DNA from 2 places in the Absiella sp. AM09-50 genome. Region 2 is predicted to be linked to the other one. Evidence: a T-box and tRNA genes for the amino acid it is inferred to sense, from the RefSeq annotation. Region 2 holds a T-box; the other holds one or more tRNA genes.
The links. A T-box is a leader RNA that pairs with one kind of tRNA and senses whether it is charged. The one in region 2 lies ahead of metG (methionine--tRNA ligase), so its partner is inferred to be a tRNA-Met.
Positions count from the first base shown of each region.

Region 1: it has a tRNA-Met gene. The T-box ahead of metG (methionine--tRNA ligase) is inferred to sense a tRNA for this amino acid. The anticodon was not compared.

Region 1 is NZ_QVFI01000001.1:384,861-401,639, reverse strand. Features, by position in the region: gene DW114_RS02005 (patatin-like phospholipase family protein) at 1-258, opposite strand, end outside; gene DW114_RS02000 (glycerol-3-phosphate responsive antiterminator) at 255-812, opposite strand; gene DW114_RS01995 (DUF1667 domain-containing protein) at 817-1,179, opposite strand; gene DW114_RS01990 (NAD(P)/FAD-dependent oxidoreductase) at 1,176-2,426, opposite strand; gene DW114_RS01985 (NAD(P)/FAD-dependent oxidoreductase) at 2,426-3,850, opposite strand; gene DW114_RS01980 (ABC transporter ATP-binding protein) at 3,964-5,685, opposite strand; gene DW114_RS01975 (ABC transporter ATP-binding protein) at 5,682-7,403, opposite strand; gene DW114_RS01970 (LysR family transcriptional regulator) at 7,505-8,365, shown strand; tRNA gene DW114_RS01965 (tRNA-Phe) at 8,654-8,729, opposite strand; tRNA gene DW114_RS01960 (tRNA-Met) at 8,733-8,809, opposite strand; tRNA gene DW114_RS01955 (tRNA-Ser) at 8,847-8,937, opposite strand; tRNA gene DW114_RS01950 (tRNA-Ile) at 8,954-9,030, opposite strand; tRNA gene DW114_RS01945 (tRNA-Met) at 9,043-9,119, opposite strand; tRNA gene DW114_RS01940 (tRNA-Pro) at 9,130-9,206, opposite strand; tRNA gene DW114_RS01935 (tRNA-Arg) at 9,215-9,291, opposite strand; gene DW114_RS01930 (V-type ATP synthase subunit D) at 9,450-10,085, opposite strand; gene DW114_RS01925 (V-type ATP synthase subunit B) at 10,088-11,530, opposite strand; gene DW114_RS01920 (V-type ATP synthase subunit A) at 11,548-13,305, opposite strand; gene DW114_RS01915 (V-type ATP synthase subunit E) at 13,346-13,942, opposite strand; gene DW114_RS01910 (V-type ATP synthase subunit F) at 13,953-14,261, opposite strand; gene DW114_RS01905 (ATP synthase subunit C) at 14,282-14,725, opposite strand; gene DW114_RS01900 (V-type ATP synthase subunit I) at 14,742-16,670, opposite strand; gene DW114_RS01895 (V-type ATPase subunit) at 16,686-16,779, opposite strand, start outside.
Region 2 is NZ_QVFI01000013.1:42,138-58,916, forward strand. Features, by position in the region: gene DW114_RS11985 (hypothetical protein) at 1-359, opposite strand, end outside; gene DW114_RS11990 (ATP-binding cassette domain-containing protein) at 346-1,083, opposite strand; gene DW114_RS11995 (hypothetical protein) at 1,098-1,442, opposite strand; gene DW114_RS12000 (hypothetical protein) at 1,871-2,536, opposite strand; partial or broken gene DW114_RS22190 (accessory gene regulator B family protein) at 2,739-2,873, opposite strand; gene DW114_RS21270 (hypothetical protein) at 2,926-3,066, opposite strand; gene DW114_RS12010 (hypothetical protein) at 3,163-4,374, opposite strand; gene DW114_RS12015 (LytR/AlgR family response regulator transcription factor) at 4,367-5,059, opposite strand; gene DW114_RS12020 (ATP-binding protein) at 5,207-6,493, opposite strand; gene DW114_RS21985 (transposase) at 6,751-7,446, shown strand; gene DW114_RS21990 (transposase) at 7,361-8,068, shown strand; gene DW114_RS12030 (hypothetical protein) at 8,623-9,075, opposite strand; gene DW114_RS12040 (hypothetical protein) at 9,829-11,055, opposite strand; gene DW114_RS12045 (LytR/AlgR family response regulator transcription factor) at 11,048-11,740, opposite strand; gene DW114_RS12050 (hypothetical protein) at 11,977-12,231, opposite strand; gene DW114_RS12055 (hypothetical protein) at 12,346-12,537, opposite strand; gene metG (methionine--tRNA ligase) at 12,538-14,505, opposite strand; T-box leader at 14,541-14,739, opposite strand; gene DW114_RS12065 (DUF4186 domain-containing protein) at 14,795-15,172, opposite strand; gene DW114_RS12070 (hypothetical protein) at 15,207-15,959, opposite strand; gene DW114_RS12075 (ATP-binding cassette domain-containing protein) at 15,946-16,584, opposite strand; gene DW114_RS12080 (hypothetical protein) at 16,599-16,779, opposite strand, start outside.

The DNA of each region.
Region 1 (16,779 bases), on a different contig from region 2:
TCCTTTTTGTGACATGATCAATTCAATATCCATATCCAGATCAATACCATTCAACATCACATCATCAATCGTTAAATTTGACCATAATTCATATGCTGTATCATATTCCTGCTGCACATATAAGACACCTATCATTGCGCCAATACTGGTACCACATACGATATCAAAATGCTGATCCAATTCATCAAGTGCTTTCCATACCCCGATTTCATATGCACCTTTACTACCGCCTCCCCCAAGTACCAAAGCTTTTTTCATGTCCTTGACCTCCATTCATCGCATAAGGTCAATCGACTGGTTGAAACGCCAACCATGCCTTGTGCTAAACATGCTTCTATATCCTCCACTGACTGAATAAGTCCTCCGCCAATCACATCCACCTGGGTATATTGATGAAGCTTTTCTACCGCAAAGGGAATAATAGCTGGTAATACTTCTACATAATCAGGAGAAAGCTTTTCTGCGAGTAATCCACTTTTTTCAATGGATCGTGAATCGATGAGGAACACACGTAAAACAGAAATACAGTGATTCTTTTTTGCGGCTTCAATGGCAGATGGCTTTGTGGATATAATCCCATCCACATGAAGATGCTGTGTCAGAAACTGGACACCATATAAATCATTCTGGATTCCCTTGATCAAATCCATATGCACAAAAGCTTTTTTCTTATGCAAATGAAGCTCTTTGATTACATCCTCTAATAAATTGATATGAAAATCCATTAGGATACACCATGTTTCCTCACGTTTTATAAAATGCTTTATCGCTGCCATGTCACGTAATACAGGAATCACCGGCTGTTTTAACATATGCCTACCTCCGATCCATAAAGCGGGAAGCAATTAAATCAGCACCACTATCAGCAATATTATGAACCAAAACATCATGTTCATGTATAGGTGCTTCTACTTCCAGCGTTTTACATACCTCCATTATATCAGATAATTTATCTCTTGGTACACTTTGTGAAGTAATGACCGGAAGTAATGGATGAATCGCATGATGAATGCGTACGGTAGTCGTTAACATACGCATGGGACAGACTACCTCCTGACGAACAAATTTTTCACCTCTTGGGCAGGTATTGCCTTTAACGGATATGATTTCATCATTTGCCATCATCACTTCAATATGACAGCTCATAGGACAGACAATACAATCGAATGCTTTTATCATAATGCTTGCACCTCCACAGACAGTTTCCCGCTTATATTCTGCAAATCTTCTTTCTTTAATTTGATACGTTCCATTTCCGCTGGTAAAAGATAACGTTTGGTTATCTTTTTTATGATATGTGTATCATCCTGTATGATGATTTGACATGCTTTAAATGGCTTACTGCAGCGAAAACTCAAGGTTACATCATGGTTGATGGAATCACTTAATACCTGAGGCAATACATATCCTACGCCTTGTTTTGCGATGGTTTCATGTGCACGATTTCCTCGTTGTTGTTTTAAGATATCCATGGCAGCGAAATAACCGACATCCGCAGATTCTTGTGATACAAAATCCACGATATCATGAACATGCAGCGCATTGCCACAAGCATAGACATGAGGAACACTAGTTTCATAATATTCATTGACACTGGCACCTTTGGTATGTGCATCCAGCTGAATTCCCATTTGATATCCCAATTCATTTTCAGGTATCAATCCAACCGATAATAACAACGTATCGACATCAAAGGTTTTTTCTGTACCTGAGATAGGCTGTTTATGTTCATCCACCTGGGCAATGGTGACACCTTCTACATGGTTTGTGCCTTTAATATCCACAACTGTATGAGAAAGATATAAAGGAATATTGAAATCATGCAGGCATTGTACGATATTTCTAGTTAATCCATTGCTGTAAGGCATTAATTCTGCGACACCTTCCACTTTTGCTCCTTCAAGACTCATTCTTCTGGCCATAATCAAGCCAATATCTCCACTGCCAAGGATAAACACTTTTTTCCCTACTAAAATATTTTCAAGATTTAAAAACCGCTGGGCACTGCCGGCTGTATATACACCAGGAATCCGCTTGCCAGGTATGGATATCGCTCCACGATTTCGTTCGTAACAACCACTGGCAAAAATAATGGTTTTTCCACTTATACTCTGATAGCCTTCTTGTTCATTGACATAAGTTACTATACGCTCTTCATTCACAGATACCACTGTTGTATTTAATTTATATTCAATTTTCATAGCGTCTACTTTTTCTTTATACGTTTGCGCATATAATGGACCGCTCATTTCTTCATGGAAAATCTGAAGGCCAAAGCCATTATGGATACACTGTTGAAGGATACCTCCCAGCTCTTCGCTGCGTTCTAAAATCAATATTTTGCGAATACCCTGCGCTTTAGCAGATACTGCTGCACTCATGCCAGCACTTCCACCGCCGATAATGATCATATCATATGTTTTCATTATTTGCTTACCCCCTTATTTGTCATAAAATAACTGGTTTTATCATAACGAACCTCCGCTAATGGGATATGCAGTTCTCTAGCCAGAATCTTTGCGACTTCTATTTCACAAAAACCACCCTGGCATTTTCCCATTCCTGGTCGAATGCGTTTTTTTATTTCTTTAATTGTACGTGCACCACATGGCTCATGGATACAATCCACTACCTCCTGTTCGCTGATATTCTCACAACGGCAGATAATATGTCCAAAAGCTGATTGTTTTTTGATACGTTCTGCTTTTTGCTGGGAAGAAAGATCTTTCATTGGAGTAATACGTTTATAATGACGATATAATTCTTTTTGTTTCAGCACATGCTGTGGTAAAATCAATTGTTCAATGACATAAGCACTGATGGCAGGTGCACTGGCAAGACCTGGTGAATCGATACATCCCAGGTGAATAAAATTTTGAGATATCGGAGATGCCTGAATAAAGAAATCATTATGATTGCCACATGGTCGAAGTCCTGCATAGCTGTGTATAATTTCTCCATATGGAATATTTGTCACGGTTTTTTGCAGTTTTTCTCTAACTTCTTTCAGTCCTTGTGCACTTGTGCCATTATCTTGCTCCTCTAATATTTCACTGTTTGGGCCAAGCAGAATGTTGCCATGACAGGTTGGTACACATAATACCCCTTTTCCTGCTTTACCAGGTACTGGATATAAGACATGCTTCACAAAATCAGTCGCATGTTTGCTTAAGATAAAATATTGTCCACGCTTTGGAGTAATGTCAAATAATGAGGTATCTTCTATCATGTTCATAATCTTAGCACTGCCAAGTCCTGCGGCATTGATGACGATATCCGCATCATAGTGTGCTTTGTCTGTGATGACATGAAACTGTTTCCCATTACGTTTGATATCCACCACATTTTCTTCCAGCTTTAAAGACAATCCATTACATACAGCTTCCTGTATCAGAGTAAGTCCCATCTCCCATGGTGTAATGATTGCGGTATCAGGTACAGATAAAGCTTTTGTAATCTGCGCACTGATATTCGGTTCTTTTTCAAGCAGTTCATCCCTTGTGAGCCATTCCATGTGGATTCCTCGTTTTGTTCCTCTTTCATATAATATAGAAAGCGTTTCTTCTTCCTCTTCACCAGCTGCGACAACATAGGCACCTATACGCTTGTAGTCAACATTCAATTGTTCACATATTGCAGGATACATATCCGCACCTTTTTTATTCAATAGAGCCTTTAATGTATGTTCTTCAGGATCATATCCTGCATGAATAATTGCACTGTTTGCACTAGATACCTCATCACAAACATCACTCTCACGTTCAATCAATGTGATATCCACATCATATCGTGATAAATCATGTGCCAAAAAACATCCAATAATGCCTCCACCGATAATAACAATCTTCATAGTATTCCTTCCTTTCATCATAAAAAGCGAGCTAAAAACATAAAACATGTTTTGATAACTCGCTTTCTCTATCACAGATTAACTTTTACACCTCTAGTATAACACTCTCATCGCTAAGATGTAAACTGACTATTAAAAAGTGTATAATAGGCACCTTGTTTTTTCATTAATTCCTCATGATTTCCAGTTTCTATAATATCTCCATGCTCCATAACCAGAATCTTATCCGCATCTAATATCGTAGATAAACGATGTGCAATCACAAAACTGGTCTTGCCCTCCATCAATAATTCCATTGCCTGATTCACATGTTGTTCACTCATGGTATCCATATTGCTGGTTGCTTCATCTAATATCAAAATTTTAGGATTCATCAATAAAACACGGGTAAGTGACAATAACTGTTTTTGACCGGATGATAAATGATTAGAATTGGTATGCAGAACGGTATCATATCCTTGCGTAAAACGACGGATGAATTCATGTGCACCACTTTTTTTGGCTGCGGCTATAATTTCTTCATCACTGGCTTCTGGTTTTCCATAAGCGATATTGTCACGAATGGTTCCCTCAAACAGATAGGTATCCTGTAATACGACACCAAAACTGCGTCTTAAATCATCCTTTGACATTTGTTCGATATCAACGCCATCCACATATATATGACCTTGATTAATTTCATAGAACCGCAATAATAAATTAACCAAAGTTGTTTTTCCAGCACCGGTTTTCCCTACGATTGCGACTTTTTCACCCGCTGGTATACATAAATTAATATCCTTCATTAAAAGCTTATGTTTATCATATCCAAAGCTGACGTGAGAAAATTCAATGCTTCCTTTTGTTGGTGTAAAAAAAGTCGTTCCACTGTCACGTTCTTCTTCCATATCTAAAATCGTAAAGATGCGTCGTGCACTTGCCATCGCTGTCTGTAACTGTGTCATGACACCTGTGATTTCCGTGAATGGTTTAGAAAATAAATTGGCATACATCAAAAAGCTGGATATGTTTCCAATGGTAATCATGGATTGAAGTGCTAAGAATGCTCCCGCTGCTCCTGTTAATGCATAAGTAAAATTTGTCACAAAACGGGTACTTGGATTTGCCAGAGAACCATAAAATTGAGATTTTACACCGGCTTCATATAATGTTTGATTCATTTCCTGAAACGTATGGTTGGCAGATTCTTCATAATGATATGCTTTGATTGTTTTCATACCTGATAGCATTTCTTCACTAAAGCCATTCAAAGAACCAAGCGCATTTGCATTTTTGCGAAAATATTGTTGAGAACGTTTGGTAATAAAACTTGCCACAATATAAGTAAACGGTGCGGATAATATGACAATGATACTCATAATCCAATTGATGTTGATCATGAATACGATTGCTAAAACAATCGTTGTTACTCCACTCATCATGGTAGATAGGCCCTGTAAAAAGCCATCACTGATATAATCAATATCGTTGACAAAGCGGGAAATTAAATCTCCGCGAGGATTTGTATCATAAAAAGATATTGGTAAATGGGAAAGTTTTTCATATAGCTGTTTTCTTAATACACAACTGCTGGAAAAAGCAATCTTATTAGAGAAATACATCATTCCCCATTGGAATAAAGAATAGAGAAGATACACAACAACTAAATAACACAATAATTGAAAAGTTGTGGACAAAGGCTTTGAAGTAATCGCATCTAAGATATCTCCAATTAGTAAGGGCGCATATACGTTTAATGCGACAGATAAAATTGCACAGGCTAATGCCAGCAACAGATATAATTTAAACTGAAACAGGAAACGAAGTAGCTGTTTCATCACTTGTTTACCACTCATGCAATACCCCTTTCTACATGCTGACTCTCACAGATGGAATGATAGATTTCACATGTATCATATAATACTTTATGTGGCGCAAAGCCTGCCATCTCTCCATTATCTAACACGATAATACGATCACATGACGCAAGTGTACTAACTCGCTGAGATATCATGATTCTGCTCATCTGTGTATCCATCGCTTTCAGGGCTTTTCGCAAAGCCGCATCACTCTTGAAATCAAGTGCACTGCTGGCATCATCTAAAATCAATAGATCTGGCTTACGCAGAATGGCTCTGGCGATACATAAGCGCTGCTTTTGTCCACCAGACAAATTTGCTCCCCCACGTTCGATTTTGGTATGCATTCCTTTCGGCAGCTCATCCACAAACTCTTTAGCTTGAGAAATGCTTAATGCCTGTTCAATATCTGCTTTGGATACATTAGATAATCCAAAGCAGATATTTTCTTCAATGGTACCAGAGAATAACTCATTTACCTGTGGCACAAGCACGACATGGGATAATAGATCAGATGATCTCAGTGTAGTAATATCCTGTCCATATAATAAAATCCTGCCTTCTGTAGGCACATAAAAATGACATAATAAAGAAATCAAAGTAGTTTTACCAGCACCGGTTCCACCGATGATCCCTATACTTTCTCCTTTTCGAATAGAAAAGGACAGATCACTTAATGCAGCATCCCCTTTTCCATAAGAAAAAGATACATGATCAAAACATACAATTGGCTCATCCTTTTCCTGAAGAGAAGCATTTCCGCAAACCAGACCTGGTGAATAACGCAAGACTTCACTTACACGTTTGCCACTGGCGAATGCTTTGGTAAATATGACGATCAGATTACTAATAGCAATCAATGCTAATAAGATACTGGAAGCATAATTGATAAATGCAACAATTGTTCCAGGCTGTAAATCACCTATTTGTATTTTTAAAATTCCCTGATACATTAAAATCACAACCGCACCATTTACAACAATTGCCGTACTTGGATTCAATAAGGCAGAAAGACGTGCTACCTTCATCATCTGTACCTGTAGTTCATCTACATTTTCTTGAAATCGCTTTTGTTCCCGTTTCTTAGAAACAAAGGTACGAATCACACGGATGCCCGCAAAATTATCATCAAGAATAGAAGAAAATTTATCCAGCAGCTTTTGATATTGTTGATACATTGGTGTCGTAAACCGTATAAACACATAAAGAATCAGGATAATAAAAGGTACACTCGCAATTAAAATCCATGCTAAACGCATATCCAGAAACATTGCCATAATAATCGCCCCAATACAAATAAAGGGAGAGCGAACCACTAAACGAATCAACATCGCAACGGCAACCTGCAGTTGATTCACATCATTACTCAGTCGATTGACTAATGTAGGTGTTCCAAAGTAATCTAAATCCTGATAAGAAAATGCAGTAATATGTGAGAACAATGCATTTCTTAAATCTGTGCCAAAGCCTTGTGATGCTTTTGCGGCTTGATATTGGCAGGTAATAGAAAAACCAAAACCAATCATAACCATAAAAATCATGATAAAGCTATAACGATATACCAGTTGTTGATCCTGTGCCATGATTCCATCATTGATCATATAGGCCATAAGTGTTGGCAGAAGCAGTTCTAATATGGCTTCCATCAACTTACAAAATGGCCCAATGATGCATTGTTTTCGATATGGTTTTAAATATTTTAACAATTCTTTCATTTTCATCATCCTTTTCGCCTTTATTATTATACCCAAGGGGTTGATATATGTATAATATTGGTTTAATATTTAAAATATATAAAAAAAGTATGGTGATAAAAATGGATATTAAACAGTTACAATATTTCCTCACGATTTGTGAGGAAGGACAGATCACAGCAGCAGCAAGACGTTTACATATGGCACAGCCTCCCCTTTCTTATCAATTAAAGATGTTGGAAGAAGAACTTGGTGTAGCGTTGGTACTGCGTGGCAAGCATCATATACAATTAACAGATGCCGGAGAGTTATTAAGAGAAAAAGCCGAACAGATTTGCCGGCTTTGTGAGGATACAAAAAAAGAGGTACAGGATGCGAAAACACAAGTTGCCCATGAGCTTCGTATTGGCATTGTATCAAGTTCCCATCATGCGTTTTTGGAAAATGGCATTCGTAAATTCCATGAAGATTTCCCTAAGGTTTCTTTTGTGTTAAAAGAAGGAAATACTTTTCAGATTCTGGAGCTATTAGAGAAAGGCCTGATTGAAATCGGCGTTGTCCGCACGCCATATCCACAAAAAAATATAAAAGCAATTCCCTTTTGGGAAGAAGGAATGGTGGCAGTATGTGATAAAAGCCAATGTTTATCAAAAGATAATCGTTTAAAACTGCAGGATTTAACTAATGTCCCATTAATATATTATGAGCGCTATGCTTCCTTATTGGAGGATTGTTTTCTTCAATCTGGTCTGTTGCCTACATGTTTTTGTATTAATCAGGATGCCAGAACTTCCCTGTTATGGGCAAAAGCAGGATTAGGTGTTGCGATTGTTCCTAAAAGCGCAATTGCTCTTATCGAACATGAAAATTTAAAAATCTATGATATTGACCATCCACGTTTAACCACTTCCATTCATATTATTTGTATGAAGGATCGATATCTTTCAGAAACTGCACAGACTTTTATCGATTATTATAAATGAAATCTGCGAATATGCAGATTTTTATTTTATTCCATATAATGTATATAGAAACGAGCCTTTCTAATCACAGCAAGGGGAAGGAAACCTTATACCTATCAAATCCTGAGGCACGTTTTTTTTGTCTGGGTAGACGTTCTATATACTCGCCCCCGCCAATTGGAGGCATACCCATGAACTTAAAAACCGTTAGGTCTTATCCCAGTTCCTTAAACCGCAGCCTGAGGACGTTTGAGTCCCCCGCATATAGAAAAAAACCTATCTCTTACGAAATAGGTTTCACGTTCCAAATGGTGGTCCCGGTCGGAATCGAACCAACGACACAAGGATTTTCAGTCCTTTGCTCTACCGACTGAGCTACGGGACCATTTGGTTGCGGGGGAAGGATTTGAACCAACGACCTCCGGGTTATGAGCCCGACGAGCTACCAGGCTGCTCTACCCCGCGATAAATGAGCAATAAATTTTAAACGCCTTAAACTTTTTGGCGGAGGAACTGGGATTCGAACCCAGGCGCCAGTTTCCCGACCTACCGGTTTTCAAGACCGGACCCTTCAACCACTTGGGTATTCCTCCAATTTTGTTATGAAATTGGTGGACCCTGTAGGACTCGAACCTACGACCCACCGGTTATGAGCCGGATGCTCTGACCAACTGAGCTAAGGGTCCAAATTAGTCAATTGGTGGCGGGGGCGAGACTCGAACTCGCGACCTTCCGGGTATGAACCGGATGCTCTAGCCAACTAAGCTACCCAGCCAAAAATATCATGGTCGGGATGACAGGATTTGAACCTGCGACCCCTTGATCCCAAATCAAGTGCACTACCAAGCTGTGCTACATCCCGATATTTTATGGCGCGCCCAGTAGGAATCGAACCCGCAACCTTTTGATCCGTAGTCAAACGCTCTATCCAGTTGAGCTATGGGCGCATATTTTTTTCTTTAGCACTGTTTGCCTCAGTGCCCTAATATAATACCAAACATATCCATAAGTGTCAACAACTTTTTTCGATTTTTTTTACTTTTTTTGAAGAAATTTTATTAACACCTTTTTCCCCCTTTAAATAAGGCCTAAATAAGGAGCACAACTAAATGTGCTCCTGGTTTTGTTTTCGATCTTTTGTAGCCTTTATGACCTTTTGCCTTGAAAATTCCTCACGTTCCTTCTCTTCCAAAGCATCACTAATAAACTTAATGTTACCTTCAAATTCCGGAATAACGATATTCTTCAAAGCATTTGCACGCTTCTGCGCCTTACGAATCGCATTGGCAAGACGATACACACTGTTCTCTACTTCCGCCAGTATAACAGTCATTTCTTTTACCTTATAAAAACACTTATACGCATAATCCAGTTTTGAATTGGCATGCTCCAATCCATAAGTTAATTCCAGACTCTGCTTATCATAATGAATTTTAGGTATCTCCACGCCCATTACACTACGATAGCTCACATGAACACCTGTATCAACAGGTACAGCCTCTACCAAGTCACTAATAACACCCAATGACATATTCGCCTGCTGTAGCGCATAATAAGCCTTCTGGTACGTGATTGTAATTTCATCACGTAATAATCTTACACTATCTAATAAGCTCATCATTTCTCTTGTCAATATATTACGCTTACGATCCATCAGTTCATAGCCCATTTGTGCCAGCTGATTAGATTTCTTTGTCGCAATCAGATTTCCTTTTGTAGGAAACACCTGTTTATTTGCCATAACTATTCACCTGGATTCGCTAATTCTTTGATAATCGGTCCGGCTTTGATTTGAAAACGCTGAACAGCACGTTCATGGTCATAATACTGATCAAGGACTTCATTATCTACACGATCCAATTCACCACGTGGAAGAACGCTTAGTAAATCCCATCCAAGATCCAGTGTTTCTTCAATTGTTCTGTTTACATCAAATCCTTGATTTAAGAAATACTCTTCAAATAATGTTCCAAAAGACATATATTGTTTATCAACATCACTTAATTCATCCTCACCAATAACACTGGCTAGACTTCTGGCATCCTGCACTTTCGCATATGCCGCAAACAACTGGTTACTGACATCAGAATGGTCTTTTCTTGTATATCCTTCACCAATACCATCTTTCATTAAACGTGAAAGGGATGGAAGTACTCCAACTGGTGGATAAACACCCATTTGATTCAAATTACGATCTAATACAATCTGTCCTTCTGTAATATAACCGGTAAGGTCAGGAATTGGATGTGTAATATCATCATTTGGCATGGTTAGAATAGGAATCTGTGTCACAGAGCCATTCGCCCCTTTGACAATACCTGCTCTTTCATATAAGGAAGCAAGGTCAGAATATAAATAGCCAGGATATCCTTTACGACCTGGAATTTCACCTTTACTACTTGAGAATTCACGTAGTGCCTCACAATAGGATGTGATATCCGTCAAAATAACCAATACATGCATATCATGTTCATATGCTAAATATTCTGCGGCAGTTAAAGCACAACGTGGTGTTAATGTACGTTCAATGATAGGGTCATTGGATAAATTGATAAACATAACAACTTTCTCCATAACGCCTGCTTCTTCAAAGGAACGTTTAAAATAATCCGCAACGTCATTTTTTACACCCATGGCCGCAAATACGATACAGAAATTTTTGCCATCTCCATCAGAAATCTTAGCCTGTTTTACCAGCTGTACTGCCAAGTCGTTATGAGGCATACCTGATCCTGAGAAAATAGGAAGTTTCTGTCCACGAATCAATGTCGTCAATGCATCAATACTGGAGATACCGGTATTGATATAGTTACGGGGATATACACGGGAAACCGGATTTAATGGCTGTCCATTGATATCTGCACTTTTTTCAGCATAGATTTCACCTAATCCATCAATTGGTTTTCCACTGCCGTTAAATACACGGCCTAATAATTCTTTTGATAAAGGAAGCTCCATTGGCTTTCCTGTAAATTTTGTTTTTGTATTTTTTAAGCTTAATCCATTAGTACCTTCAAACACCTGAATTGCGGCACGTTTGCCATCCAGCTGTACAACTCTTCCCAAACGTGTGGAACCATCTCCACATTTTATTTCCACCATTTCTTCATAGCTGGCGTTTTCTACGTTGTCTAGGAAAACCAAAGGCCCATTGATTTCACTCAATCCTAAATATTGAAGACTCATATAAGCACTCCTCCTTCTTACGCATTCAAACTTTCGTTCACAGCTTTATCGATCATAGGGAAATAATCATCAAATGCTTCGATATGGTCGTTTGGCACATCATATTTCATCTTCGTGACATTATCAAAGATACCAGAAGCAATAATCTGACTCAATGATTTTCCTTCACTGACGATTTCTTTACAACGTTTATATAAATATAGGATAACATCCATCATTTTCAACTGTTTTTCCAATGGTACATACGTATCATCTTTATGGAATGCATTTTGTTGCAGGTATCCTACACGAATGACTTTACAGATTTCAATAACCAATTTTTGATCTTCCGGCAATACATCACTACCAATCAATTTTACAATTTCCATCAATTTTGCTTCTTCAGCCAACAGACTCATCAGCTCCTGACGATTACGCAAGAAACGAATATCTACATTTTTGTTATACCATTTGGTTAAATCACCAACATATTCTGAATAGCTTTCTGTCCAGTTGATCGCAAAGTAGTGTCTTGCATAAGCCAGTGATTTATCTAATGCCCAGAAACATCTTACAAATCGTTTTGTATTCTGGGTAACTGGTTCTGAGAAGTCATTTCCCTGTGGAGATACGGCACCAATGATAGATACACTGCCTTCCTGACCATTTAATGTTTCCATATATCCAGCACGTTCATAGAATTGTGAAATTCTTGATGGCAGATATGCTGGGAACCCTTCTTCTGCAGGCATTTCTTCCAAACGTCCACTGATTTCTCGAAGTGCTTCTGCCCAACGAGAAGTAGAATCGGCCATGATTGCGACATGATAACCCATATCACGATAATATTCTGCAAGTGTTAAACCTGTATAAATACTAGCTTCACGAGCAGCTACTGGCATGTTTGACGTATTGGCAATTAACACCGTACGATCAGTCAAAGGACGATTACTCTTTGGGTCAATCAGTTCTGAGAATTCTTCCAGAACCTGTGTCATTTCGTTACCACGTTCTCCACAACCTACATATACGATGATATCGGCATCACACCATTTGGCAAGCTGATGCTGCGTCATGGTTTTTCCTGTACCAAAACCTCCAGGTATAGCAGCTGTTCCACCTTTTGCGATTGGAAACAGTGTATCAAAAATACGCTGTCCAGTAATCAATGGAACACTAATTGGCAAACGCTGAGCGACAGGTCTTGCCTGTTTGATTGGCCATTTCTGACATAATGTCAGTGTATGAATTTCATCTTTATCATCTTTTACCTTGATAATTTCATGATTGATATTGTAGCTTCCATCACTTACAACTTCAACTACTTCACCATACAGCGTTGGTGGAATCATACAGCGGTGTTCAATCAAATCCGTTTCTGGCAAAGTCGCAAAAATCTGGCCAGGCACGACTTGATCTCCTACTTTTACTTTCACACTGACATTCCATAATGCTTCTTCATCTAATGGTGCTACATTGCTTCCGGTCGCAATAAATGCGCCGGATTCTTTTGCTATTTCTTTTAATGGACGTTCAATTCCATCAAATATATTTCTTAAAATACCAGGTCCCAGTGTTACGGAAATTGGACTTCCTGTTGGTTCTACAGGTTCACCAGGCTTTAATGAAGTCGTAGATTCATATACCTGAATCGTTGTGACTTCTTTACTGATGCTGATGACCTCTCCCATCAGTTTCTTATCTCCGACAAACACTTTCTCCATCATAGAGAAATCTGTTGCATTTCTTACCTTTACAACTGGACCGTTTATGGAATAAATTACATTTTCACTCACATTATCACCTCTAGCGCATGGAATCCACGCATCATTTGGATTATTTAATAAACAATCCAGAATTTGTATAGAACCATTCTTTCTGTTCTTCAATCGCTGTATCGAAGGTTTCGTCTACGACAATTCCCATCTCAACGCATTCTAAACGAAAACCGCCAAGTACGATATCTGTATCTATCTGTACTTCGCAATCTTTTCCATAGGCCTTCTTGATATCATCCTGATAAGATGCATCTTCTTTACCTATTAAGAAAACAGCATGTGCAAAGTTGTTTTTACCCAGCTCTTGTGCTTTCTTTTTCAGATAATCACGATAATCACCCTGCTTCGTAAACGATTTGATTTTGTCTTTTGCTTCTTTAAACACAAGATCAGCCAGTTCTTTACGCTTGGCCATCAGTTTACGACTGGTTTCTTCATGCGCTTTACTTAAGCGGATTGCATGTTCGCTTTGCAGTTCTTTTAATTCCTGCTCACGAACCATGCCAGCTTCTCTTTGCGCATCAGCTTCTAATCCCTGAAGAGCTTTTTCACGAATATCTGCTATCTCGTCGTCGATCTGCTTGATTTCAATACCGCTAACACGATCGATTTCATCTTTAAAATATTGCTCAAGCTTCATTTTGTCATCTAACATAGCAAACACCTCATAGTTTTACCCCAATTGCTTCACTTACGTATCGATCGATCGTTTCACCAATTTTGGCAGAACCATGACGATCCGGTATTTCCACAATCAACGGTTTTTTCAATTTTAATTTTAATTCAGAAATAACATCTGGGCAAGTCTGAATCAATTTTGTTGTCATTAAAATGATGGCGACATCTTCCATGTGCATCGCTTTTTCCAATTCTTCCAGGACTTCCTGGCGTTCATGTACGACAACTCCTTCGATTCCTGCCAAACGCATTCCCATCTGCGTATCGATATTATCACTGAGCAGGAAAAATCTCATAGGAATTCTCCTTTCTGATTTTATAATTTCATGAAGATAATGAAGATAGAGATCAACAGACCATAAATAGCAACACCTTCACCTAATGCAACGAAGATCATAGATTTACCGAAGTTTTCTTTGTTTTCAGAGAAAGCACCAATAGCAGCAGGAGCTGCAGCAGCTACGGCAATACCAGCACCTAATGCTGATAAACCAGTTGATAATGCAGCAGCGATAAAGCCTAATCCCTGACCAATAGATCCAGCCATCTTATCCGCAACATCTGCAGTTTCTGCAGCATATGCTTTTGTAGCAGAGAAGAATACTGTTCCCAATACTAATGCGAAGAATAAGCAGATATGTGAAACCATACGTACTTTTGCACTCTTTACACTTGTTTTACCTCTAAATACATTGACTAATGGCAATGAGATCAATACTAAAATAATAAATGGTATTAATAATTCTAATGGACTTAACATAATTTGTTCCTCCTGTTTAATTTAGTTCCTTTAATGATTGAAATGCTACACCGTTTCCATTGAAGTAACGTGAGAACATTTCATAAAATTCTAGACGCAGTACCTGAATACCAACGATCATACCTTCCAGACACATAACCAGAATGTTTCCGAAAATTCCAACAAGCAGTCCACCTGCACTACCGACCATTCCCATAATCAAGGTTACGGCCATCATCATTCCGGCATGTGATAAAACGAATCCGCCAACACGCAAATAAGAAATCGTATTGGTGATATAGGATAAGCATACCTCTAGCAGTTCAAAGATACTTTCGATACAGAATGCCCCAAAACCTTCTGGGTACATTGCTTTGTTTTCTAATTTATTTGTGAATGGTTCTTTCATAAAGATCAATACCAATGGAAGAATCAGACAAACAAGTACAAATGGAATTGTGAACAGATTGTTTCCACTTAATAAGGTATAAGCAAGACCACCTACTAAAGATGTGTAGAATACAAGTCCTGCAACACCGTTTTGTGAAAAGAACAGTTCTCCCATATTTTTGTTTTTGATTTGTAGGAAAATATTTACACACATACTGAATATAATCAGAAATGCGCCAATACCAACAGATAAAACCAGAAGAATTGGAATGAATTCACTCGTCATAACTTCAATTGGTTTTTCACTTAATCCAAATACCGTTTGATATACAGGATTCAATAAGGTTTCATTTCCAAATACTGAGCCATAAATAAATCCAAAAATCGTAGAAGAGATTCCAATACGTACGCCTACATCGCCCAGCTGCATGCCTTTATATTTATAGGCTAAATATCCTACCAATATTAGTACAAGCCCCTGGCCAACATCGCCAAACATCATACCAAACAATAAGGTATACGTAACTGCGACAATTGGTGTTGGATCAATTGCTTCATATTCTGGAGTACCATACATCTCTACAAACATTGAGAACGGCCTGGCAAACCACCCATTCTTTAGTTTTGTCGGAGGCGCGAGTCGCTTGTCACTGTGAGCAGGACGCACTTCGATTTCCACCTCCTTCAAGTCTTCAAATGTACGTTTCAGTTTATCCACGTCATCTTCGACTATAAAGCCTGTAATAGAGAATCTTTCTCCCAAACCAACAACATATTTTCTAGCTTCATATGTGTGATTCAAAAAATCTAATTCGCCTTTGATTTCCGCAAAACGTTCTCTGCATTCATCTTTTAATTTCGCAAGCACTTCATTTACATGCTGCAGCTGTTTGTAATCGTTATCGATTTCTTCCTGCAGCGTTTCTTTTGCACGTTCTGGCGTTCCATGAACAAACTCTGGGATACGGATACGTTCAAAGTATAGACTAGAGAAAATGTTATCTACATCTCCTTCATATTTTTCCGTTGTCAGATATACACACCAGCTATAGGTATCATCCTGACTGAAGGATTTAAATACAAATGGACGGTTACGATAATATTGCAGTTTCTCTACACTATCCAAAGGCAGTCGTCCAAAACGAATCTTGATATATTTACATTCAAATAAATCATCAAGATTTAAATCAATGCTTTCGATATTTCTTACCTGTATCAAAGCATCTTTGTTTTCTTGTATTACCGTTTCCAAATCTTTTTGAACAATCGCACCATCCAGATATCTTTTATGGATATCATCGATATATGCTTTGATTTCATCCAGATCATAATCAGGACTTCGCATTTCTTTTTCCGGCACATCTAATTCCATATCGGAAACGACTTCTTTAAAGTGATTCAACACTTCAACGATGGGGTTTTCTTCTACCAGCGTTGTTAATCCATGAACACTGTCCACAAATTTTGTTGCTGGTTCTGGATGAAAGTAATCCAGGTCTACAAATTTCAGAAGCACATCATTCAGGTACTCATTGTCCCCGGTAATATTGATCAGCTTCATCTTTGCAATTGCCATCACACATTCTCCTTTCTAATAAATCAACATCTTGGCGATATCTTCACTATCCACCTGATAGCGAACTCCTTCAATAATGTTGATGATGTTGTCTAATTCCAGTTTCTGC
Region 2 (16,779 bases):
AAACAAAGTCCCATATTTGCTAAAGAAATATCTTTATAAGATATATTAAAATGTCTATACTTTTCATAACTTCTATTATTAATTTGTGTAATCATGATATATAATGGCGCAGATAAAATAATAGTATAATAAAGCAGCTGATGAAAAACTGCGCTAAAGGATTCAATCAATTTTAAAATATCTGAATTTATTGAAATACTTTCTAAACCATTTGGCATAAATATTTCCGCAATAAAATATATTACAATTGGAGTTAAAATCACCAACGATATATAATATGGACTATCTGCTAAGTGCCTAATAATAAAATTACTAAAAGTTTTTATTCTAACACGAGCAATCTCTTTAGCCTTGCCCATATGCTTGCTCACTTTCCATTGATTTTGCATTTAGGAATTCCGTTTCTAAATTCAGAGAACTATCATTTATAATATCTTTTACAATCTGGTGATGATTAAATAATAATATTCTATCACACACATCCTCTAAGAATTGTGTATTATGACTAGATATTATAATTGTAGAAGAAAACGTATTATGTTCTTGTTTTAGTAATTTTTTTAATGAAATGATCATGCCAATATCTAATCCATTTGTTGGTTCATCAATTAATATAATATTTTTATGTAAAAACAATTCACCAATGATTTGAATTTTTTTCTTCATACCAAAAGAGTAATCTTTTATTAATTTTGATTGATATTCGCCAGATAAATCAAATAGATCTACATAACGCATGATTTCTTCTTTCTTATTATCATAATCTAATTTTTCAATATGACATATGAATTTAATATATTGCTCTGCTGTTAAATAATCAAGAAGATTAGGTGTATCCTGTATATAAGATACATTTTCTTTGATCATTTGATTATCAATTACTGGATTCGTTGACAATATTAAAATAGCTTCTTGTTTCCCATGAAAACCATATAAGGAATCCAAAAAAGTTGTTTTCCCAGAACCATTTTCCCCCAATAATCCTATAATTTCTCCCTTTGCGATATGGAATGAAACATGCTCTAAAACTGGCTTATCCCCATAAAAAAAACTAAAATCATTTACATCTATTACATTTTCCATTATGGTTTCCCCTTTCATTTTTTGTTATAGTTTGTAATAAGATTTTTTGTAATAATCGTCATTACTATAACAACAATTAATAATATAAATCCAACGATAAATGGCAAATAATCATACATCATATTTTTTACGATGGTTATTTCATATCCTCCATTATTATATATGCTTCGAAATTCTTCAACTTTTATACCAAATAGTTTTACTGTTTGAACAGTTTCTTCTTGTATATTGACCATTGCTGCTGTCATATCGTAAGATCGCTTAATAATTAAAGCAATCGTACCTATAAAACCAACAAGAAAAACAATAATCGCCATAACAATAATTTTTAAAATTTTTATTAACATATTTTTATTCAATGTCACCAACTCCTTTTTGTACATAAATTCTAAATAATAACATATACACTCACCAATAAAAACACCAGCAGTATCTCCCCTTGATGACAAGAATGCGTTACATTTAATGTCGTATACATATCTCTTTTTTGCTTATACACTCATGATATCATATATTTTTCATATGGCAATATAAGTGGGATATAACGTAATAAAAGTTATAAATTAATTTGTTTTCATGTATGAACTTAATACATTCTTATTTATACAATAAAGGATAATATAAAAAATATGATGTATATTGTAAATTATCATCTATTATTCCATTATAAAAAAGATAGAATTTTCAAAAGTAATGAAAATCCATATCCTTTTTATTCAAATTTTTCCATAAATCACCTACTATAATTTCTACCACTCATCAAGTAACACCCTATTTCTGTATTACTTCACGCTTTATATACTTCCATATCTATTTCTTTAACAGTGATATTCCCATGCCCATCACTTGCTTTAATGAACACTTTATACTGACCTGGATATTTTATATCCAATGTTTGATTCATTATGCCTTCTTTCGCATCCTTTATCTTTTCCTCATCATTGACAGGAGCGTATGTTATAATATAGCCTGGATAAAACTTACTGAATTGCTCATAAGCTTTAATATCTACCTTTTGTTTACCTTTAATATCATAAACATTTAAATCTTTATTTATATCATATGATCCTTGTACCTTCATTCTATTTTCGCCACTATATTCAATTACAGGCGCTTTGGTATCATCTATCAATATCGTAAATATCTTTTTATAATCTTTATCTTTATATTTAATAGAAACTTTCATGTCTATGATTTTTCCAACATTATCTTCATCATATTCAAATTTTGTTTCACAATCTTTTTTATTAACACCTTCTCCTAAGCTATAGTACATATCTTTTGATTGTATATCCTCTCCCCATTCTATAACTTGTGTACCCTTTCCATCTATTCCGCCACCAATTGTAGAGAATCTAATAGGTTCTTCTATTTCTGAATCCTTATTTTGGCATCCGAATAATAATAAGCAGCTTGGTATCACAAATATTAGCATTGTTTTTAATTTTTTCATGATTTGTTTTCTCCTATTATTTTATAAACATCAAATATAGTTCGTAAGTATAGTTATGATAATTACAAGGTAATAACGATTTTCCATGCTCAAAATATCATAAGAGAATGTTTTTAACCTAACTTTCTATCTAACATAATTGAATAGTTCAAATATTAATATACCAATAATGATACCTATAACAAGTATAATAATTGACTTTTTATTCATAATTTTTTCCTCCCTTTTTTACAATATTTATATATGAATGAAATGATAATATGCTTAAGTAAACTGTAATCGTGATAACAAAGCATCTTAATATTGTTTTCGCATGATAGCCTTCATACTCACTTCTGAAAACATAATAGAAATGCTAATGTTTCCACATAAGTCTTTGATATAATGCACTACCCAATGATAACTGCTATTTCCAGAAATTCACTCATCATAATTTCTAGTGCATAGCGAATATCATCGATTTGATTTTCCTCAATTACTTGATGATGATATAACAGCTTACCTAAAGCAATCCCTATCCTTACGATCATATATCCTCCTTTTTCTACTTTCATTATAATCCTAAAAGAGAAAAAATCTATAATACTTGCAACGAACGGCTAATTTCTGCAACGAACGGCAGCTATTTAAAAAAGCAACAAAATACATTGTTTATATTCTTCATTTTCACTAACATCAAGATCTCCATTATACTTTTCTATGATACTTTTTAAATAATCATCTTGGAATTTATTTATATACTTTGGCTCTTTAACCATGCAGATTGGAAAATGTTCATAAATTTCTAATTCATTATCAAAATATCTAATTTCTAAATAGTAATCAGATTTCTTATTTTTTCTCAATAGATTACAGCTACGATTTATTAATATCGTTAGAAAGGCAATTAGGTCAGTCGTATTCATATTGATGATTTCAGGAACATTTATCGTTAAATGAAACGTAATATCAGAAAATTCGTCTATTTTAGATTGTAGAATATTATTAATATAGACATTTAGACAAATTGGTGTACGGTAAGATGAATAATAATTTACCTGCCATTGCCTGATGTACGGTTTAATTTTTTCTATTTCATTTTGATCAATCATCATTTCAATTTCTAATAATTGATTTTTTGTATCATGAATTAATTTTTGAATTTCACGTTGTTGTATTTCAATCTGATCTATATTCTTTTCCGTCATGGCAATTAATTCCTTGAATATTGTCATATCATATTTCTTTTTTAATATAATGCGATAATATAAAACAAAACATAATATAACAAAAAATATAGTTTCATACAAAATCATTAAAAATAGAAATTTATCATTTTCCTCTGATAATTGAAGGATACGAGATGATATGAATGTACCAACACCTAAACAAATGATTATAATCATAAAACTTTTTCTTTCGACTAGCACTTCTGTTTTTTTTATTTGCATAACTTCAAACCACATTAGTAAAAACATGATAACTTTCAAAATCAATGTAAATATCAACCTGAATATGCCTGGCTCTAGCGACAGTCTTAAATCAATGTTCAATAAATCTGCCATTGTAATACAAAAAGATAAAGTAAAGAAAAATAATGTATCGATTATAAAAGCATTTACTATATTTTTGAAATCAATCTTTTTAGAATATGCAATCAAAAAAAACATAAGTAGAAAATTATCTTTCAATGACGCATACATTCTTGGTAATTCAACAAATTCACTTACATATTGAATTGATGAAAAAATGACCACTGCAATAATAAATTTTACTTTTTCTATTTTCTTGTTCGTTAGTAAGTGAAAAAATAATAAAACATAGCAATAATCTATAACGCTGAACAAATATTCACTCATGCGTATACCTCAATGAATGATATCTAGATTTAAAATCATTCCATTTTTTATCACTTACTTTGATTGTTTTGTCATCTTGAGTCATTAATTCATATCCTCTAGGAACTATTTTTTTTATTTTCATAATATTTACAATCGTATTTCGATTTACTTTATAAAAATTATCAGACAATTTATGATTTATTTCCGATAACGATCTTGCGCTAAGATAGAGAAAAGATTTTCTGTTTTCTATTTTCATACATACGGTATGATCTGAATACATAAAATATAAGATTTTATATTCTTCGATTCTTATATCACCATCCAATGTTTTAAAATTATACAATTTATCTTTTTTTATTTCCTGTTCCACTTCATTTACCTTATCAACTAATAATGCATTGATTTTGTCTTTTGGTATAAAACCTAAAACATTAGAATGAAAAGCCTCACCCATCATCTCAGGATAAGATGATACATATACAACATATCTATGTTTCTGAGGATTGTTTTTTATATATCTAATTCCTTTTTCATCTTTTAACTCGATATCTAATAACAACAGCTCATAAACACCTTCACTTCTTTCATAATCTCTTATATTTTCAAAATCTGAAATATCATCTTTTTTTCTACATTCTTTCAAAACTTGTTTCATTTTATTTCTATGTAGTTTATTATCATCAACAATCGCAATCCTCATAAACATCACACCTTTTTCTTTTATGATAGCATATATTTTTCACATAGCAAGAAAAGTGGGATATAATGTAAAAAAAGTTATTAATTAATTCCTATTCATATACGAACTTAATACAAGTAAATTATATTATATTTCATCGTAACTCTATTATATAAATAACAGCATATACAAAGGATAGCACTTAATCTTTTCATTTACATTTGTATTATTCGTAGACAATTTATAGCCTTTTGTTAGATAAAAGCGTTCCATAGAAGCTTGTAGGCTTTTAGACTTTGTATTACCTGCCGATTTCACTTCAATCGGCACAACTCGATCATTATCATAAATCACAAAATCAATTTCATATTGACTTCTATATTCATAGTAGTAAATATTTTTATGATGCGCTTGTAAGCATTGATATACTACATTTTCAAAGATGCCCCCTTTATATATTAATAAATCATCCTGCAATATCATTGCGCCAACATTTTGTTCAAACATCGCCAACAATAGACCTGTATCATGAAAGTAAACCTTGAATGCACTTAAATCAATATGGGCTTCCATAGGTTCTTCTAAAGTATCTAATCGATATAATCGATGAATCAGTCCACTATCAAACAGCCATTGTAAACTACTTTCATATATTCTTGCGTTTCCGCCTTTTTTCAAAAGTTTATATTGGAACTTTTTATTGTCTTTTGCTAGTTGTTTTGGAATAGAAGTAAAGCATTCATGAGCTTTTATCTTTTCGCTTCCTTCTCCATACTTCACAATATCTGCATAATATGCATTCAATATCTGTTGCTGCAGTTGTTTTACTTTATCAAAATTCTTTGATGTTATATATTCCTTTACGACTGCTGGCATTCCACCAACAACAATATATTCCTTAAATAACTGCATCATTTTTTTGTGTAAAGGTTCCATTACCATTGTACCTTTTTCATAACATTCTTTTAGTTGTTTAAAAATTGCTTCAGGTATTTGATTGGCAATAAGGAATTCTTCAAAGTCCATTGCATGCAAATCTACCATTTCTACATAGCCTACTGGAAATGATGTTGTATGCGCAATAGAAACACCTAATAAGCTTCCACTTGCAATGACATCAAAATCTTGATTCGCAAAAAATTTCAATGATGTTAAAGCACTACTGGAAGATTGTATCTCATCAAGGAAAAGCAACGTATTTTGATCAAATATTGTTTCTGGATGTTGAAGTTGATACATGGCAATGATATCTTCTACTTTTCTTGTTTGTTCAAAAACTTCTTTCATGTACATATCTTGTTCAAAATTAATTTCTATTACATGTTCATAATTTGCTTTCGCAAACTTTAAAACACTGTATCTTTTTCCAACGAACCGTGCGCCCTTAATAAGCAATGGTAAATGATTATTCTTTTGTTTCCATGCGATAAGTTGATCATCAAATTTTCTATACATTGTATCATCTCCTTGTATCTTTTTATAGTAGCACATTATTCTCCGTGAACAAAATAAAAAGCAGATAAGCCTGAATTTTTGGATATCTAAATTATCGTAGGGATAAAGGACACCTCCAAATTATCATAGGGTTTAGTAGAAGGTTGGCTCTAAATTTTTATAGGGTCAATCTTTTTGTTCATTCCTATAAAAATAAAACCTTTCGCTGTACAATGTAATCGTCAAACAACATTTAGCGAAAGGAGTGGTTTTCCACTATGGATATTATATCAGATTTTCTTAACCTTTCTCAAGATTCTGTATCAAATCTTTCTTCTTACATTGAAAATGATATTCTCATAATCTGTTTAACTTTAAAACCTTTTCCTTGTTCTTGTCCTATTTGTAATTCTTCCACATCTCATATCAAAGAATACAAACTAAAAAGAATTAAACATTCTGCATTAAATCATCAAAAATGTTTGATCGAATATCGGGCTCGACGTCTTGTTTGTGATAACTGTGGAAAAACTTTTTATGAGAACAATCCTTTTATTCCTATAGGTCATTCACTCAGTAATTTGACTGTTCTCAACGTTTTACAAGAATTGAAAGAATCCAATGCTACCTTTGCCAGTGTCGCTAGACATAATTTCATTTCTCCTACTAAAGCACAAGAAATCTTTGATCTGTATGTAAGGATTCCTAGAAGCTCTTTACCAGAAATCCTTTGTATCGATGAAGTATATGCTTTAAAGGATAACCACAGTAAATATGTATGTATTCTATTGGACTTTTTATCTCATGAAATGGTCGATATGCTTCCTGATAGAAAGAAATATTCTCTTTTGAATTATTTTGACAGAATCCCTATTCAGGAAAGAAATAATGTTAAATATATTATTATGGATATGTATAGCAGTTATCGTGATGTCGCCCACAGTAAACTCAAAAAGACTGTTTATTGCAGTTGACTCATTTCATGTTATCATGAATATCAATAAAGCTTTAGACAAGGTAAGAAAACGTATCATGAAAGGCAAAAAAAGTGATAGCATAGATTATTATCTGCTTAAAAATTTTCATTGGTTATTACTCACAGATGAAGTAAGAGAAAACAAACGCAGATTTAATAAGCGATTACAGAGATATATTAATTATCCTCAGATTCTTGACCTACTATTAAACATATCACCTGAACTCAAAGCAGCATATGAATTTAAAGACTTATATCTATGTTTCAACAGGATAAGTGATTATGATCATGCAGAGCATGACTTTCTTGATTTCATGATAAAAGTCAAATACTGTAAAATCCCTGAAATGGTCGAGATGATTAAAACATTGAATAATTGGCACGATGAAATCATCAATTCATTCATCGTAGTAAACGGTAAGCGTTTATCAAACGGCATAATGGAATCTCGAAATTCTATCGTGAAGCTTATTAAGAAAACAGGTAATGGTTATGTTAATTTCGCTAGATTTAGAAATCGTTGTATGTATTGCATGAACAAAAATGCTAAGCCTAATATGGCCGGTTATGATGTACCATTAAAAATGAAAGGACATAAACGAGGTAAATATAAAAAATAATGATAAGTGTTGTTTGACTATTATAAAAGGCAGCGAAATGTTCATTTTCTAACATTTCTACTGCCTTTTTGAAACCCTACGTTAATTTAGAGCCCCGAATTTTTCCACTGCTTTAACTGCTTTTATAACTCGCATAATTATATCAAATAGTGGTAAATTATACACGTTTGAATTTATCAAAACATCACGTAGCTATTTAATATAGATTCTTTAAGACTTGATGTACCTGTAAATAATTACTACTTTATTGAATACTAGACCAATGTTTGTACAATTTCGTATATAAAACGTAGTTAGTAAAGCATAATTACAAAATGATAACAATTTTCTCCTAATCAGGAAATCATAGGGGAATGTTTTTCACATAACTTTTCATCCAACATATTTAAAAAACTCAAATATTAATATGCCAATAATGATACCAACAACAAGCATTATTATCGACTTTTTATCCATATTTTCCCCTCCTTTATTGCTATATAATTTATTTGAATTATCATATCAAACTTCATGTTTTTTTGATAATCAATTCTATATAGTTTTACTAAAAGGTGTTAATCTACTGAAAATTTGCATACCCATGAAGCTTTAGGATTAGGTCTTACACATTCTTGCCCACCTAAAGTAGAATATCCTATAACATATTGTCCATCACTTGCGACACTTTTTAAATTAGCATTTCTATTACAAAAATTTTTTACGCTTGTTAATCCTGCTGCAGTCCACTCTGCAGCACTATGCCCTGAATAATAAACGATGACTCCATCTATAAAATATCCAATAACAATACCAGCTAAAAAGATTAGAATGCCACCATCTCTAGGCTCAATCAAATAAGTAGGTAGAATTGGATCAATTTCTAATTTATTATCAACGAAAACCAATTCGTCTGTATTTAATAAATTCACATCCTTTTGTTTGGCTTGAATATTACTTGTTAAAACAGTAAATAATGATAATACAATAGCTATGCAAGCAAATCGCTTAAAAAATTTCTTTATAAACATAATTTTTTTACCGCCTTTTCTTAATTTATATTGATAATTCCCATCAATTCATTTAATTTTTCTAGGTTTATAATAACCTCTAGGTGATACATTTCCTTCATAGTGTTTGCTAACTGAAATCATCAAATTAGCAATTGACTGAATCAATCTATCTTTCATAAGCTCTCCTTTCCAGGATGTATGATAGTATAACGATGAATTGCGTAAGACTCAAAATCTGAAAGATACTAGCGTAACCAAGTTGATATAATAATATCCCTGCAAGATGATATATCATTGCCACAATGATTGGTCTTTTCTTTTTATCGTTCAAATAATATTGCAATTGCTTCATTATGATAAAGATTATCATTACCATATACATACCAATATTTATATATGAATGAAATGATAATATGCTTAAGTAAACTGTAATTGTGATAACAAAGCATCTTAATATTGTTTTCGCATGATATCCTTCATACTCACTTCTTAATGATTAAAAACATAATAGAAATGCAAATGTTTCCACATAAGTCTTTGATATAATGCACTACCCAATGATAACTGCTATTTCCAGAAATTCACTCATTATAATTTCTAATGCATAGCGAATATCATCGATTTGATCTTCCTAAATTACATAATGATGATATAACAGCTTACCTAAAGCAATCCCTATCCTTACGATCATATATCCTCCTTTTCTACTTTCATTATGCATTATAAATTAGACGATATCAATAAGAAGTCTATGAGTGGTCAATCTTTTCTTTAAACGGTCGATTTTGAAGCAAATAACAGAATTAAACATTCAAAATTTTCTGAATGATGAATTTGCAAGTCGCCTTCATATTTGCTTACTATGTTCTGAAAAAAGTCATAATTGAAACTTCCTGATTGTAAAACAGCCTGTGGATTTTTCACTGTTCCTCTTGCTCTAATAGATAATTCATTTCCATTCCATTGAATTTTTAACTCTAATTGTTTTTCAAGAATGTTTGGACAAATTTCATCTAATAACAACGTTAAGACCATAACCATATCTTTTGAATTAATTGAAATATTTTCAGGAATATTTTGAATCAATATAATTTCACAATCAGGATATTTATTTTCTTTTTGCCTGATAACTGTGTCTAAATATACATAAGCACTTTTCATTTGATAACTCATAGAACTACTTTCATACAAATACTTTTGCACTTTTTCCTTTGCTAAATCATATGATTGATGATCTAAATCAATGTATATATCTAAAAACATATTTTTTGTATCATGGATAAGTTTACGTGTTTCCTTTTGTTCGATTATAAAATTCTGCATCTGATTTTCTGTTAAATCACTCATTTTTTTATATAATTCAACATCATAATTCTTTTTCATTAAGATACTATAGTTAATCAATATATATAAAATTAAACACGCAATTCCAATAAGTATTACCATAAAAAATTTCATTTGCATATGTGTTGAAAACTGCGATATCAATGAAGTGATAATTTCACATATGATAAAACAGCTAATGAAAATACTATAATTTTTTTGACTGATGAGTATTCTTTTTTTCTTAAACTGTATAACAGTCATGATCAAACAGGAACAAACAAACACTTTTAGTACCAATGTAAAACATAATCTATATAATCCAAAAACAAAAGTTTTCATGATATCTATAGAGCATAGTGTAGCAATAGTAATTCCTAATGTTAGAAATAAAGCAAATAAAGAATCTATCATAAGTGCATGAAGGAAAGTTATTTTTTTAAAACTTTTTCCAATTATCAATAAAAATGAAACAATCAATATACCATCTTTTAAAGAACCAAAAAACAGTGGTAGTTCTATAATTTCTGTTAGTTGTTGAATAAGTGCAACTACCATAATCGGCAATATATTTTTCTTGAATTTTATCTCTTTTCCTTCTAACAACAAGAATGCTAATAATATATATGTATAATCAATAACACTAAAAGCATATTCATATAAAATTTCAATCATTAGAATACCTCATCTTATTATATTTTCCTTTGAATTCTGTCCATAATCGCCTGCTTACTGTTACACAGTTTCCATCTTCCATCATAATTTCATGCGTTTTCACATCTATATATTGTATTTTCATTAAATTCACAACATAGTTACGGCTTACTTGATAAAAAACAGTAGATAATTCTGATTTTATAGTGGATAAATATTTTGCTGTAAGTCTAAGCAATTCTTTTTCTTGTTTGATTTTAACATAAACAATTGTATCTCTAAAACAAAAATATAGTATATCTTTTTCTTCGAAGATGATATTTCCATTTAGTGTTTTAAATACATATTTTTTTCCTTTTTCTAATTTCTGTCTAGCGTTTTCAATATTTTCAATCAACAGATTTAATAATTGTTCTTTAGGTATAAAGCCTATCACATTTTCATGAAACGCATTGATCATTAATTCTGAATGTGATGTAATATAAATAATCTTTGAATTTTTTTGTAAACCATGATTCACATAAGCAATTCCATCTTCACCTGGTAATTCAATATCCAGTAAAAGCAAATCAAAATACTGATTGTCTTGTTCGTATTCTTTTATGGAAGCGTATGTTTCTATTACATCTTGTTTCCCATTATTATGCAATATTTCTTTTATATTTTCCCTTTGTGTTTTACTATCATCTATAATTGCAATTTTCATATACATCCCTCTTTTTGCTTATATGCTCATGATATCATATATTTTTCATATAGCAATATAAGTGGGATATAATGTAAAAAAAGTTATTAATTAAGTTCATATTCATATATGAACTTAATACAAGCAAATTATATTATATTTCGTCGTAACTCTTTCATATAAATAACAGCATATACAATGGATAGCATTTAATCTTACATTTACATTTGTATTATTCGTAGACAATTTATATCCTTTTAATAGATGAAAGCGTTCCATAGAAGCTTGTACGCTTTTAGACTTTGTATTACTGTGCCAACATTTTGTTCAAAAACTTCTTTCATGTACATATCTAGTTCAAAATTAATTTCAATTACATGCTCATAATTTGCTTTCGCAAAGTTTAAAACACTGTATCTTTTTCCAACAAACCGTGCGCCCTTAATAAGCAATGGTAAATGATTATTCTTTTGTTTCCATGCGATAAGTTGATCATCAAATTTTCTATACATTGTATCATCTCCTTGTATTTTTTATAGTAGCATATTATTCCCCAGTAAAAAAGTGTTTTTTTACACATTATTCCCCATGAATAAAATGCAGTTAAAAGAAAAAAAGCATAAAGACTACTCGTCTCCATGCTTATTCCATACTCTTACAAAGATGATCAATCGCACAATACCTAATACTAATAACGCAATTCCTATGATTGACATTGCTATCTGATCTGATGTAATTCCATAGTAAATAAAGAATATAGAAACCAGAATCAATGCAATCGCCATGCCCATAGCACGGAAAATCATCTTGCTATCCAATTAGCTCACCTTCGTTCCATTTGGAAGATCTTTCGCAATCGTCACAATATCCAGGTCATTATCATTGCTTGCACATAGAATCATACCCTGGCTTTCTACGCCACGTAAAGATACAGGTTTTAAGTTTGTCACAACAACTACTTTTTTACCTACCACTTCTTCTGGCTTAAAGCTTTTCGCAATACCACTGACAATCTGGCGTGTTTCATCACCAAGATCAATTTGTTCAACTAATAAACGATCTGCTTTTGGATGTTTTTCCGCAGATACAATCGTACCGACTTTTAATTCCACTTTTGTGAAATCTTCAATACCGATTTCTGCTTTTGTTTCATCATCTGCTTTTTTCTCAGCTTTCTTAGCTGCCTTTGCTTCTTTTTTCTTATCTTCTTCTAACGTTTTCATAAATTCTTTTACATCAATACGTGCGAATAAGATTTCAGGTTTTGGATCAACTGTGTGTCCACATTCCAGATTGCCAAATTCTTCAAGACTAGCAGCATCACGTTCACTCGTGCTTAATTCATCCAGAATCTTTTCTGCTGTTTCAGGCATATAGCTGCTTAATAATACTGCCGCAAAACGAATGCTTTCCAACAGATTATAAAGTACCGTTGCCAAACGATCTTTCTTCGCTTCATCTTTTGCCAATGCCCAAGGTTCTGTTTCATCAATATATTTGTTACATCTCTTTAATAATGTAAAGATTTCTTCAATCGCATCTCCTACATGTAAGGTATCCATTTTAGCTTCTACACGTTTTGGCGTATCTAATGCCAAGTTGATTAATTCATCATCAATTGGCTCTTTTTCAAGTGGATTGCTGATGACACCATTGAAATATTTATTCTGCATAGAAATCGTACGATTCACAAGATTTCCTAATACGTTTGCTAAATCAGAATTTACACGTTCTACCATTAAATCCCAAGTAATTGTTCCATCTTGTCCAAATGGCATTTCATGTAATACAAAGTAACGAACAGCATCTACACCAAAATAGTGTACCAATTCATCTGCATAAATTGCATTACCTTTTGATTTAGACATCTTGCCATCACCAACTAACAGCCAAGGGTGTCCAAATACCTGTTTAGGTAGTGGTTCCCCTAAAGCCATCAACATGATTGGCCAATAAATGGTATGGAAACGAAGGATATCTTTTCCAATGATATGTACATCTGCAGGCCAGAATTTCTTATAATTTTCTCCATGATTGCCATCTGCATCATATCCTAATGAAGTGATATAGTTACTTAAAGCATCTACCCATACATATACCACATGTTTTGGATCAAAGTCTACAGGAATACCCCATTTAAAACTTGTACGGGATACACATAAATCCTGTAATCCTGGTTTTAAGAAGTTATTGATCATTTCATTCTTTCTTGATTCTGGCTGAATAAATTCTGGGTGTTCTTCAATATGCTTGATCAATCTAGGTGCATATTTCTGTAAGTTAAAAAAGTATGCTTCTTCTGTTGCTTTTTGTACTGGTCGTCCACAATCAGGACATTTGCCATCAATCAGCTGACTTTCTGTCCAGAAGGATTCACATGGTGTACAATACATACCTTCATATTTACCCTTATAAATATCTCCCTGTTCATACAGCTTCTTAAAGATTTTCTGTACCTGTTTTTCATGGTTCTCATCTGTTGTACGAACAAAGTAATCATAGCTTGTATTCATCATATCAAAGTTCTTACGAACAATGCCTGCGACATTATCCACAAATTCTTTTGGTGTAACACCAGCTTCTTTTGCTTTTTCTTCAATTTTCTGACCATGTTCATCTGTTCCAGTCTGGAAGAATACATCATATCCTTGCTGACGTTTATAACGGGCGATTGCATCTGTCAAAACGATTTCATACGTATTGCCGATATGTGGTCTACCTGATGTATACGTGATTGCGGTTGTGATATAATACTTGCCTTTTTTGTTGTTACATTTTTCACACATAGTTATAGCCTCCTATTCATATAAAAAAACTTTCGCCAAAGGACGAAAGCTCGTGGTACCACCTTTATTTGTGCATTGCTGCACCTCAAATCGTTAACGCCGACAACGTCTTTTCCTAACTATTCGGAAAAGCGGTTCCAGGTCCATGTTCATCTATTCATCCATACAGATTTCCACCAGCCATCTGCTCTCTATCATTTCCAAATAGACTACTTTTCCTGTCTTTACCTTTTGGTATCATTATATAGAATTATAGCCATATTTACAAGGGCTAAACCGAAATTTTCAATTATCGGCAAATCTTTTTTTGCATTTCCTTCATGATCCACTGCATAATGATCATCACAATATAATCCTGTTGTTTTTCAGATAAGTGTCCATGCTTGGAAATCGTATGCCATTTAGATAAACATCCCCTACAACAAGTCGCTGTAGCATGTTGTGCCACAAACACAGGATGTCCTCGCATTGGTGTCTGTTTCCCATCGTTTTCAATCACTGCAGGTGCTAAACGTTTTCTAATAAAATCACGCGCATGTTCTTCAATTGTATCCATGCCTTTTTCTTGAATATATATTTTATCTTTATCACTTAAATGAAATTGGGAACGAAACGTTGACTGGCTTAATTTAAAAAACAACTGATTCATCCATTCTTGTTTATCCATGTAATCACCTTCATAAAACAGTATATCATGGTTTTCAATGAATTCTATTATTTTTGGATACAAGTTGATCAAAAGATGCACGAATGATTTCTCTTGTATCTTTTAATTCCGCAAGCCTTTGATATCCTCCCTCATTAGCCTTTAAGTCCATATCCGTATATCCTAATTCTTTCATAATTTCATAATATTTATCTTTATTAAAATCAAGCATATCATATTGCATCATATCTTTTGCCTTCATTTCAGAATCATATACTTCCATATATGCATCTTGCTCATAATTATATTTTCCATATAAAGATGATATATATTGGTATCGCTGATCTGCATTTTCTTTCAAAAACAATATATATGTTTGATTTTCTCTCATTGGCAGACAAGCACCAAAAATATTAATAAAATCTTTCTCCTGATATCCAAATGGCTCATAAACTTGAATTGTCTTTTCATTTAATGGTGTGCCTTTATAAATATCTAAAATATTTACATCACTGCAAATAGTATTATAATCCTGTTTTCTATTCTTCAATGATACTTTCACGATTAAATCACTTTTTTTATATAATTTTTCAAATGTATTAGATTCTGAATCATACGTTATATTTTCAACGAGTGTTTTATCAGTTTTTCCTTCATATCCAGCATTATCCAAATTGAATCTCACAGTTCCTTCTGATACATCAATTTTTTCTATTACAGGGATTTCCTTTCCTTTATAGTATCCATAACCAATACTGCCCAAGACTACAATGATAAATAAAATCAATAATTTTCTAATCTGTTTCATATGCATGCACCGTTCCATTATTAAATTTAAACGTTTCATCACAAAGTTCTTCAATATCAATTTTATTATGTGATGTTATAATTATCAATTTTCCTTTTTCTCTTTCTTCTTTTAAGATATCATAAATCATCTTTACACCATCTTCATCAAGGCCACTTGTAATTTCATCTAGTATAAGGATATCGTTATCTTCCATGATTGCCTGTGCAATCCCTAAACGTTGTCGCATTCCTAATGAATACTTTCCTACTTTTTTATTTTCTTGTGTCAACAATCCGACTTTTTTAATTGCTTCCATTATCTTGTCTGTATGAATTTCATTTCTTATTTTCGCTAACATTTCAAGATTTTTTAATCCACTTAATTCATTGAAAAAATCTGGTTTCTCTAACACGATACCAATTTTTGGCATTGATTTTATCGCAGAATATGGTTGTTCATCTAAAGAAATCATTCCTTCACTTGGTTTTACTAAATTACTGATGATTCTTAACAGCATCGTTTTTCCACAACCGTTATATCCAACAAAACCATAGATATGACCTGATATGAGTTCTACATTTACATTTTGAAATATCATCTGTCCTTTTATCGTTTTCTCAACATTCTCTAATTTGATTTTCATATTACTTTCCTCCTCTAATAATAGTCCCAATGATTTAGTGTATAACAGTTTGCCCATATTAATATAAATGTACAACATCCTAATGAAATCAGAGTTAACATATCATGTGTTCTCATTAAAATGATTGAACTTCCTATATTGGTTATAATAGAAAATCCTATAACGATCATCAAAAATATTAATACATAACTAAAG